3 regions of the Vreelandella sp. 21 genome follow, and region 1 is predicted to be linked to each of the others. Evidence: predicted binding sites of a transcription regulator. Region 1 holds the regulator's gene; each other region holds the start of a gene.
The links. Region 1 encodes sigma-54, which starts transcription at its own class of promoters, with help from an activator protein. Its sites were predicted from a motif close to TGGCACNNNNNTTGCTNT; they were not measured.

Region 1 (3,260 bases):
AAAAGCTATAAACGCCGCCGTGTCGTTAAGGATATTAACCTAGAGATATCTCAAGGCAGCGTGGTAGGGCTACTAGGCCCCAATGGCGCAGGCAAAACGACATCGTTTTATATGATTGTCGGCTTGGTTAAGTCTGATGCGGGAAAGGTTGGCATTGATGAGCTTGATTTAACCCATGCCCCCATGCACGAACGTGCAATGGCTGGTATTGGCTACTTGCCTCAGGAAGCCTCTATTTTTCGCAAACTTACCGTCGCCGACAACATCATGGCAATCCTGGAAACCCGCAAAGAGCTCGATCGTAGCGCCAGGGAGCAGCGCCTTGAGTCGCTACTGGAAGATTTTCACATCACGCACATTCGTGACAACTTCGGCATGAGTCTTTCGGGCGGAGAGCGTAGACGTGTTGAGATTGCCCGCTCCCTCGCGACCGAGCCTGCCTTTATCCTGCTTGATGAGCCGTTTGCCGGCGTTGATCCAATCTCAGTGGGCGATATTAAAACGATCATTCGAGCCCTCAAAAAGCGCCATATCGGCGTGCTGATCACTGATCATAACGTCAGGGAAACACTGGATATTTGCGATATTGCTTACATTGTAGGTGACGGCCATATCATCGCCAGTGGCCCCCCTCAGGAAATTCTCAACAACCAGCGGGTAAGAGACGTTTATTTGGGGGCTGATTTCCGCTTGTAAACAGCCATCTGTAGAAAAAATAGTAGTGGTGGCATACTTATTGCACTTGCACCAAGCCATAACTCGCACTAGGGTGGAGCTTTCTGATTAACGAGCGGTTCTCAGATGGTCATGAAAGCTTCTCTTCAATTGCGTATCGGTACACAGCTGACCATGACACCTCAGCTGCAGCAGGCCATCGCCCTGTTACAGCTATCAACGCTGGACCTCCGTCAAGAAATTCAGCAAGCACTTGATGCCAATCCAATGCTTGAGCAGGAAGATGAGTTCGGCGAACAGGCCGTTAGTGAACACCAGGAAGCTGAATGGTCCGAAAGCATTCCTAACGAACTCTCAACTGACAGTGACTGGTCAGACACTTATCAAGACCTTGGTAGCCATGGTGCCAGCAGCGAGGGGCCTGACTTTGAGCGTCAAGCCGCTGGTCAAAGTTTGCATGGCCACTTACTTTGGCAACTCGCCATGACAGATTTTTCACCACGCGACCACGCCATTGCTGAAAGCCTCATCGATGCACTGGATGCCAACGGCTACCTAACCCAGCCTCTCAATGACATTCGCGAAGGACTTAAAGCCCAAGGGCATGAAGGCCTTAGCCAGCGTGAAGTTGAAACAACCTTGCTTCGTCTTCAACAGTTTGAGCCCACCGGTGTATTTGCTCGCGACCTGCGGGAGTGCTTAATGCTGCAGCTCGCCTCACTACCGGAAGATACACCGCTGCTTATGCCTGCCAAGCGGTTAGTGCGTCAATTTCTGGAAGCGCTTGGTAAGGATGATGTGCGTTTGCTAAAGCGGCGGTTAAGTCTAGATGATGAGCAGCTTGATGATGTCATCCGCTTGATCCGCAGCCTTGATCCTCGCCCAGGAAGTGCCTTTGGCGACACTGATGACAGCTATGTAACGCCAGATTTAGTCGTACGCCATGACCACGAAGGATGGCACCTGGAGCTAAATCCTGAGGCATTGCCGCGCTTGCGCATTCAACCTGACTACGCAAGCCTGATCAAACGGGCTGACAAGAGCCAAGATAACCAATTTTTAAAAGAGCATCTCCAAGAAGCTCGCTGGCTCATCAAGAGCCTTTCAAGTCGAAATGATACGCTACTGCGGGTGGGCCGAGAAATCATAGCTCGCCAGATAGGCTTTCTGGAACACGGCGAAGAAGCCATGAAACCGCTGATTTTAGCCGATATCGCAGACGCCGTAGAAATGCATGAATCCACTATTTCCAGGGTCACCACCCAGAAATACATTCATACTCCGCGCGGAGTGTTTGAGCTCAAATACTTCTTTTCAAGCCAAGTAAGTGGCCAGGACGGCGGTGACAGTCACTCCAGCACCGCCATCCGCGCTCGAATCAAAAAACTGGTGCAAGATGAACCGCCCGGGAAACCTCTCTCAGACAGCCGCCTCGTGGCGCTATTGGAAGAGGGTGGCATTAATGTGGCAAGGCGAACGGTGGCCAAATATCGCGAGTCGATGGGTATACCCTCTTCAAGCGAACGCCGCCGTTTACGCTAATAAAACAGTGCTAACGAACAAAGTCTGTCTAAGGGCTTTGCAATAGCGCAAAAAGGGTTACAATCGAAGAACAGTCCGATGGATAAGGAGCACGTCAATGCAAGTAAATATCACTGGTCATCACGTAGATCTGACTGACGCCTTGCGTGACTATGTAAATGAGAAGCTGGAACGCGTTGAGCGCCATTATGACAATATCACCACCGTACAAGTGACCTTATCTGTTGAAAAGGAGCGCCAGCAAGCTGCCTGCACCCTGCATGCTGCAGGTGCCGATCTACACGCAGAAGCATTAGACAACGATATGTACGCTGCGATTGATGCACTAGCGGACAAAATTGATCGTCAACTCGTTAAACACAAGGAAAAAGCACAAGCTCGCGCCCAAGGCGCTGGCGTGCGTTAACTCAATGACGTTGGAAACTATTCTTCCCCCGGAGCGCGTGCTGTATGACGTCCCCGGGGGCAGCAAAAAAAGGGTGCTGGAATTTTTCAGCACCTTTATTGCGCAAAACACGCCAAGCCTAGATAGCCAAGAAGTCTTCAGCCGCCTGATTGGTCGTGAGCGTTTGGGTAGCACTGGAATAGGCAACGGCGTTGCTATTCCTCACGCCCGTAGCCCTCACTGCAGCTCGCCTATCGCTGGTTTTTTAAAGTTAGCTGAGCCAGTAGATTTCGATGCTATTGATGGCGACCCCGTCGACCTTGTTTTCGTACTTTTAGTGCCCGAAGAGGCGGACGACACGCACTTAGCCTTATTAGGGCAAGTGGCGTCCATCATGAACAACGTTGACACACGTCAGCAGCTTCGTAGAGCGGCTAGCCAACGTGAGCTATTGGACCTTATTACAGCAAAAATTCGTGAACAACCTGTTACCTAAATGGTCCACCGCTAGACACTGCCTACTAGTTTAACGTTTACCTCCATTTTTATTGGCATGCCAAGAGAAACTCTATGCAACTGGTGATCATTAGCGGCCGTTCAGGGTCCGGTAAATCTATCGCCTTACAAGCGTTAGAAGATCTTGGCTATTGTGCCATCG
Region 2 (3,260 bases), 1.5 Mb from region 1:
AACAAGCCGCACCATGTGTGCAGCTGAGCCATGTTACGCCTCACGCTGCGCTTAGTGGATGCCATAGGTAGCCACCAATAGAAGGCCGCAAGCGGCGAGACCGATAGCCCCCCAAAGGCGTATCAAACTCGGCGTGATAAACGACCAAGTCGCCACGCCCGCCCAAATAATGAAGCTCCCCATCATTCCGATACGCAGAGACATCATGATATCTAGCGGTAAGCCAAGCGCTGCCACCGAGAACAGTGCAGCGACTATATAGCCGCCAAGCGTCGCGGCCAGGATGCGTAAGATCAGCAGCCAATAGGAAGAGGATAAGACGTTGAGCAGCATGGTGCATCTCGGTGCAGGTCACAAACTGCCATTTTAATGCAAAAGGTTTTCATTTGCATTAGTGGTAATAACTTATTTAGTACCTGCTGCATAACGTTTAGGTTAACCAGATGCGCGGCGTGTGGGCGGCACGAGCGATCCAACGCGGGCGCAGTAAATGCCAAGCCTGCTCACACAGCGCCCAGGCTTCATTACGTGAGTTTCCGAGGTAACGTAATAACAGTACGCCCTGGCGAACGGTGACCGCCCAACGCGGGTTGTCCGGCAGCGCTTCGCGTAGTGCATCAATCGCCGCACCGGCATCTTCTAAACCAACCGCCCACAGCGTGGCTTGCACCGTGGCTCCCCCCTGCCCCCAGCGCCCATTAAAACGCGGATGTGCAGGGTCTAATGGTTGGCGTTCAAGCCACAGCGGCTTGCCATCTAGGGTTAAACGAAAGTGCTGCTCAATGCGGCCTGTCACATAGGGAATTTCACTGGCGGGGCGGCCTAGCGCCATGATTTCCCAGCCCAGGCAGCGGGCACTGCGATGCAACGCAATATGCGTTCGCTGAGTGCCTTTGGAGCCATCAAAGGCAATGGTTTCCTGAGGCAGCCATTCAAGGGTGCCGCCATCTGCCACGTTAAGTTCAGTCTGTTGGTTCCAGGCGACGCCCTGGCTGTCCGCTTTATAAAGCTTGTTAGCCGCAGGCGTGGTGAGTAGCGCGTGGGCACCACGCTCGATGTGGGCGCGAATCGTCAGGGCATCGCCACTGACTAAACCTCCGGGTGGATGCAGCACGTACACATGGCAAGCTTCCGTGCTGCCTTCTGGGTAAAACGGGCGCTGTACGCGTAGAGGCCCTTGGTGACGAGCCTGCACCAACCGGGTAATACCCTCACGGTTAGCAAAACGCAGCGCCAGCGATGCCGCCCAGTGGCGCTCGCCATCAAAGCGATGGCCTGAGCCAGCAGCAGGTGTCGCAAGTTCACACAGAGTCATGGGCGCTATCGCTTCCTGTTGGTCAATATTTCAACTTGAAATGCAAGGAATGCGCCAAAATGGTGAAGAATGCTCATACGTCGCCATAGCACCCGTATGAGATGGAAAAAGATAGTTTTCACCCTGCCCATTTCGCACCAAAAAGAGTCAACCTAAAGACAGACTGCACCACGGCTGCACACTTATGCGTTTTGCTCGCGCCGTCACGTCAGCCCGCTTGGATCGCTGGACGTACTTGGTGGCCGTATTTGGTGATCATAAGTACCGTCGGCGATATTTTGGTTCTCTTGACATTCGATGCAGAACGCCAGAAACTTAGCCAAGGCTATACTTCTTGCTTCATGCAAAATCAATGACGCCTTACCACATTGCTTAACACACATCGGTCAAACGCTTATTGATCACACACTCATCAATCCTTAACCCAATCTGTCTCAACCTATCGTTTAAGCTGGCATTCCGGCTGGGGGGAATCATGGCAACAAGATACGCAATTGCTCTGGCAAGCTTACTTCCGCTAAGCAATATCGCCTCCGCCGACGAGGCGCCGCTCAATGTAGTCGCGACCATTGGGATGATTGCCGATATCGCCCAGGAGATCGGCGGTGAGTGCGTTAGCGTAGACGCGCTGATGGGGCCAGGGGTTGACCCCCACCTTTACCAGGCAAGCGCCAGCGACGTGGCGGCGTTGCGAAACGCAGAGCAGATTCTCTACTCAGGCTATTCGCTGGAAGGCCAGCTGGGTGACGTACTGGAAAGGTTCTCCGAGCGCACACCAACGCTTGCCGTTGCTCCCGCCTCGATTGATCCCGCATCATTGATTACCTCACAGGATGTCTACGGCATCGACCCTCATCTGTGGATGGACGTTTCTTTATGGGCGCAAACACTGCCCACGCTCAACGAAGCGCTGAATGAAGCGCGCCCCGACTGCGCCGCGACGTTTGATGCCAATACCAAACGCTATCAGGCTCAACTGCTTGCCCTGCACGAATGGGTGACAGACAGTATTGCCAGCATTCCCGATGAGCAGCGTATTCTAGTCACCGCTCACGATGCCTTTAGCTACTTTGGCCGCGCCTACGATATCGATGTGGAAGGCATACAAGGCATTAGCACAGAAACGGAAACGGGTATTGCTGATATTCGCAACATGACAGATATTGTGGTGGACCGAGCGGTTCCAGCCCTTTTCATCGAGAGCACCATCAACCCGCGCACGGTTCAGGCAGTCATTGATGCCGCCAAACAACGTGGCCAGGCTGTCGAAATTGGCGGTGAACTCTACTCCGATGCCATGGGCGACCCAGATACGGTCGATGGCACTTATATGGGCATGATCTACCGCAACACCCAGCATATTGTCGAAGCACTTGGCGGTACCCTGGCACCGCTTCCCGATGAAATGAACGATTGGGCTAACGAGTGGAAGCTCTAATCACTCAACAAGGCATTGCAACAATGGCGACACCCGTAACGACCGACACGGCGCTCAGTATTCAGAACCTGACCGTCAGCTATCATAATCAGCCCGTTCTCTGGGATATTAATCTGGAGATTCCTACCGGCGTGATGGCAGGCATTGTCGGCCCTAACGGGGCGGGTAAGAGTACGCTGATCAAAAGCCTGCTGGAGCTTGTACCATCGCTTTCCGGCGAGGTCATGGTGCATGGGCGCCCCTACGCCTCACAGCGCAGACGCGTTGGCTATGTGCCGCAGCGCTCCAGCGTCGACTGGGACTTCCCTACCACCGCGCTAGATGTGGTCACCATGGGTCTCTACGGTCGCCTGGGATGGTTCCGACGCCCAGGGCGCAAAGAGCGTAAGGAGTCGCTGGAAGCCTTGGAGATGGTGGGAATGAGCGCCTACGCTGACCGCCAGATCAGTCAGCTTTCCGGCGGCCAGCAGCAACGGGTGTTTCTGGCCCGCGCGTTGGTGCAACAGG
Region 3 (3,260 bases), 1.0 Mb from region 1:
AATTCCATAAAACCAAATTCGACCAAAAACGGTAGCAGAATCGCCGCAAAGAAGAAGAACGTCAGTAGCACCGGCGCCAAATCATTGAGCATTACGCCGCCAGTAAACGGTGCCGTCACAAATTCTGGGCCGACTTGGAAAAAGGTCATGACGACAAAGATGGCACCTAAGATGCGCATCACTACCCAAATAGTGTCTACGTCAAACATCTCTTGAAAGTGCCCACGTTGCGCCCAGTTAGGCTTTGCCACTTTAACGTAAAGCGTTATCACTACGGACAGACATAGGACTAGCATGGCAATGGCAGGTAGTGCAGAACCAAGCAGCGACTGCAACCCATCGGCCATTAGGCCCATGCCAATATTAATCGTTCCTCCCACTTGAAAAGGCACCAAAAACAAGAGGACGCCAATTAAGGAGGGAATCAAAAACTTCAGCAAATGGGCACGGTGAATTGGAGCCGACGGCTCGGCATCATCCAATTTTACTTGAGAGAAAGACATACGGTTCACCTATTAGAAGTGATTATTGGAGGTGGGCTGGTGGCGTCCTGGCAGGCAATAAGCAGCCTGCCATTTCTCTGACCATTAGCGCTTTGTCAGGTAAGCGCTTTTATTTATTAGCTATTTCAGGACAGCTTAATCACTGTGTTTCACGCCCGGCAGCACGCAGAGCATTTCGTACAGCAGTGTGGCGCCCATCAATGCGGTATTACCGCTGGGATCATAAGGAGGCGACACTTCCACTAGATCACAGCCGACGATGTTCAAGCCTGCCGCACCGCGCACAATTTCTAGCCCTTGCGCTGAGGTCAGTCCGCCCATCTCTACCGTTCCCGTTCCTGGCGCAACAGAAGGATCCAAGCCATCGATATCGAAGCTAATATAGACAGGCACATCGCCCATCTGCTCGCGCACTTCTTCCATCAAGGGAGCAAGCGAGCGATGCCAGCACTCTTCAGCGGGAACAACGCGGAAACCCTGGCTTCGGCACCAATCAAAATCTTCGGCGGCATAACCGGTACCACGAAGGCCGATTTGCACCACTTTGCCGTGGGCTAACAGGCCTTCTTCCTGGGCACGGCGAAACGGCGTGCCATGGGCAATCGGCTCACCGAACATGTGCTCGTTCACATCGGCATGGGCATCAATATGGATCAGCCCCACTGGCCCATGCTTTTTGGCAATGGCACGTAAAATGGGCAGTGTCAGGGTGTGTTCGCCGCCCAACGTCAGCGGAATGCAGTTGTGTTTAAGCACGTCATCATAAAAGGCCGTGATGATGTCCACACTTTTGGGCAGGTGAAACGTGTTGATGGGCACGTCACCTATATCGGCCACTTGTAAACTTTCAAACGGGGCGGCGCGGGTAGCCATGTTATAGGGTCGAAGCATGCGAGATTCATCACGAATCTGACGTGGACCAAGACGCGTACCAGGGCGGTTAGACGTACCAATATCCATTGGAATACCGATAAAAGCAGCATCTAAGCCAGCGGCGCTTTCCTGGGTGGGTAAACGCATCATGGTGGCTGGCCCACCAAAGCGCGGCATGCTATTGCCCCCAAGCGGCTGGTTAAAATCAGACATACAGATCTCCTTGGCGTTGTTCATGTTGTAGCGCTGAATAACAACTACATTGCACAGAACATGCCAAGTCTCTAAACGCCCTAACAATAGGGCTTTCAGCCATTATCGATGCAGTAATGAATCAAAATCACGTACACTTAAGTCATATATGCATCATCGATGCAAAAATGAATCACAGGTTGCTCAAGAGACAATCGCTATGAGTGAAATCGATAAGTGCGTGCTAAAAACCATTGTGGAAACCGCCAACGATCACTTCTTTATCGTCAGCGGAGAGGGTCGAGTGCTTGATATTAGCCCCGGTGCTGAGGCTGTTTATGGTGCGCCCCGGGAAGAGCTACTAGGCAATAGCGTTTATCAGCTTCAGCAAGCAGGCATCTTGAAGCCATCCATCACCTTAGAAGTGATGCGCACCCACCAGCCAGCCCAACTTATGCAGGTAACAGGCACCGGACGCCGTGTGATTGCTGAAGCCTACCCTGTCTTTGTGAATGGAAAGTTGGAGCGTGTTATCAGCCGCTCCAGAGACTTAACCGATTTACAGCTCCTACAAGACGAATATGCACTACTCCAGAAGCGCTTTAGTGAGCACTTAAAACGTAGCCAAGCAGCCCCCGATGCCGAGGAGCAAGCGCTGGACGACGCGCTGGATAACTTGCAGGCGCGAAGCCACGTTATGCGTGAAGTCGCCTTGCTTCTCAAACGGGTCGCCCCCTCAGACGCTAATGTATTGATGCTGGGAGAGTCGGGCGTGGGAAAAACCGCGTTTGCCAAACAGTTGCATCGTTGGAGCCAACGCCATAACCATCCCTTTATTGAGGTTAACTGTGCGGCCATTCCCGAAAACTTATTTGAGTCTGAGATGTTTGGCTATCAGCCCGGCGCGTTCAGCGGCGCGGCTCGCCAAGGAAAAGCAGGCTTATTAGAGCAAGCAGAAGGTGGCACGCTGTTTCTCGATGAAATCGGTGAGCTTCCCTTACTAATGCAAACCAAACTGCTAAAAGTTATCCAGGACGGAAGCCTTACCCGGTTAGGCGATACACGACCGCGCAAAGTGGACTTTCGCTTAGTTGTCGCCACGAATCAGAATTTAGCTAAACAAGTAGAAGCGGGCCTATTTCGTCTGGACCTTTACTACCGTCTCAACGTCATACCGGTCACGCTTCCCCCTTTACGCGACCGCCGAGAAGATATTCCTGATCTCGTGGAAGCCTGTTTGAAACGCCTTAACCAACGCTATGGGCGACAAAAAATCCTGGGCAACCCAGTATGGTCAACGTTAATGGGAAGCGACTGGCCAGGTAACGTCCGCGAGCTTGAAAACTGGCTAGAAAGAGCCTGGCTATCCAGCCCAACGGATCAAATTGAAGCACCTAGTCCTCACCCCTTTACGGAGCAGCCCCCTGCTAATCTAGCGCAAACTTCAACCTCTTCGTTAGTCGCCGCCTTAGCACCAGAGGAAACCCTAAAGCAGTACCTAGCCAGACTAGAACGCGAAACACTGGAAGCGTTGAGCAAAACGCTCCCTAGCACGTACGCCATCGCTGAACGGCTGGGGATTAGCCAATCCAGCGTGGTACGCAGGCTTCAGCGTTATGGTCTGAGTGCTTCACAACAGCAAGTAACGAGACCTAAGTGATCTTATACCTAAGGTAAAATGGTGGGCGATGG

Region 2: ACN06F_RS17240 (urease accessory protein UreD) is a predicted target of sigma-54. The motif match lies at 1,355-1,372, and genes of this name have one in related genera.
Region 3: speB (agmatinase) is a predicted target of sigma-54. The motif match lies at 1,638-1,655, and genes of this name have one in related genera.

The regions. Positions count from the first base shown of each region.
Region 1 covers NZ_CP194673.1:2,353,605-2,356,864, forward strand. Annotated here, with positions in the region: gene lptB (LPS export ABC transporter ATP-binding protein) at 1-696, shown strand, start outside; gene ACN06F_RS11100 (RNA polymerase factor sigma-54) at 802-2,217, shown strand; gene hpf (ribosome hibernation-promoting factor, HPF/YfiA family) at 2,315-2,623, shown strand; gene ptsN (PTS IIA-like nitrogen regulatory protein PtsN) at 2,628-3,098, shown strand; gene rapZ (RNase adapter RapZ) at 3,173-3,260, shown strand, end outside.
Region 2 covers NZ_CP194673.1:3,812,193-3,815,452, forward strand. Annotated here, with positions in the region: gene ACN06F_RS17230 (PepSY-associated TM helix domain-containing protein) at 1-32, opposite strand, end outside; gene ACN06F_RS17235 (hypothetical protein) at 52-333, opposite strand; gene ACN06F_RS17240 (urease accessory protein UreD) at 431-1,315, opposite strand; gene ACN06F_RS17245 (metal ABC transporter solute-binding protein, Zn/Mn family) at 1,791-2,753, shown strand; gene ACN06F_RS17250 (metal ABC transporter ATP-binding protein) at 2,777-3,260, shown strand, end outside.
Region 3 covers NZ_CP194673.1:3,398,361-3,401,620, forward strand. Annotated here, with positions in the region: gene ACN06F_RS15515 (YjiH family protein) at 1-503, opposite strand, end outside; gene speB (agmatinase) at 639-1,589, opposite strand; gene ACN06F_RS15525 (sigma-54 interaction domain-containing protein) at 1,789-3,228, shown strand.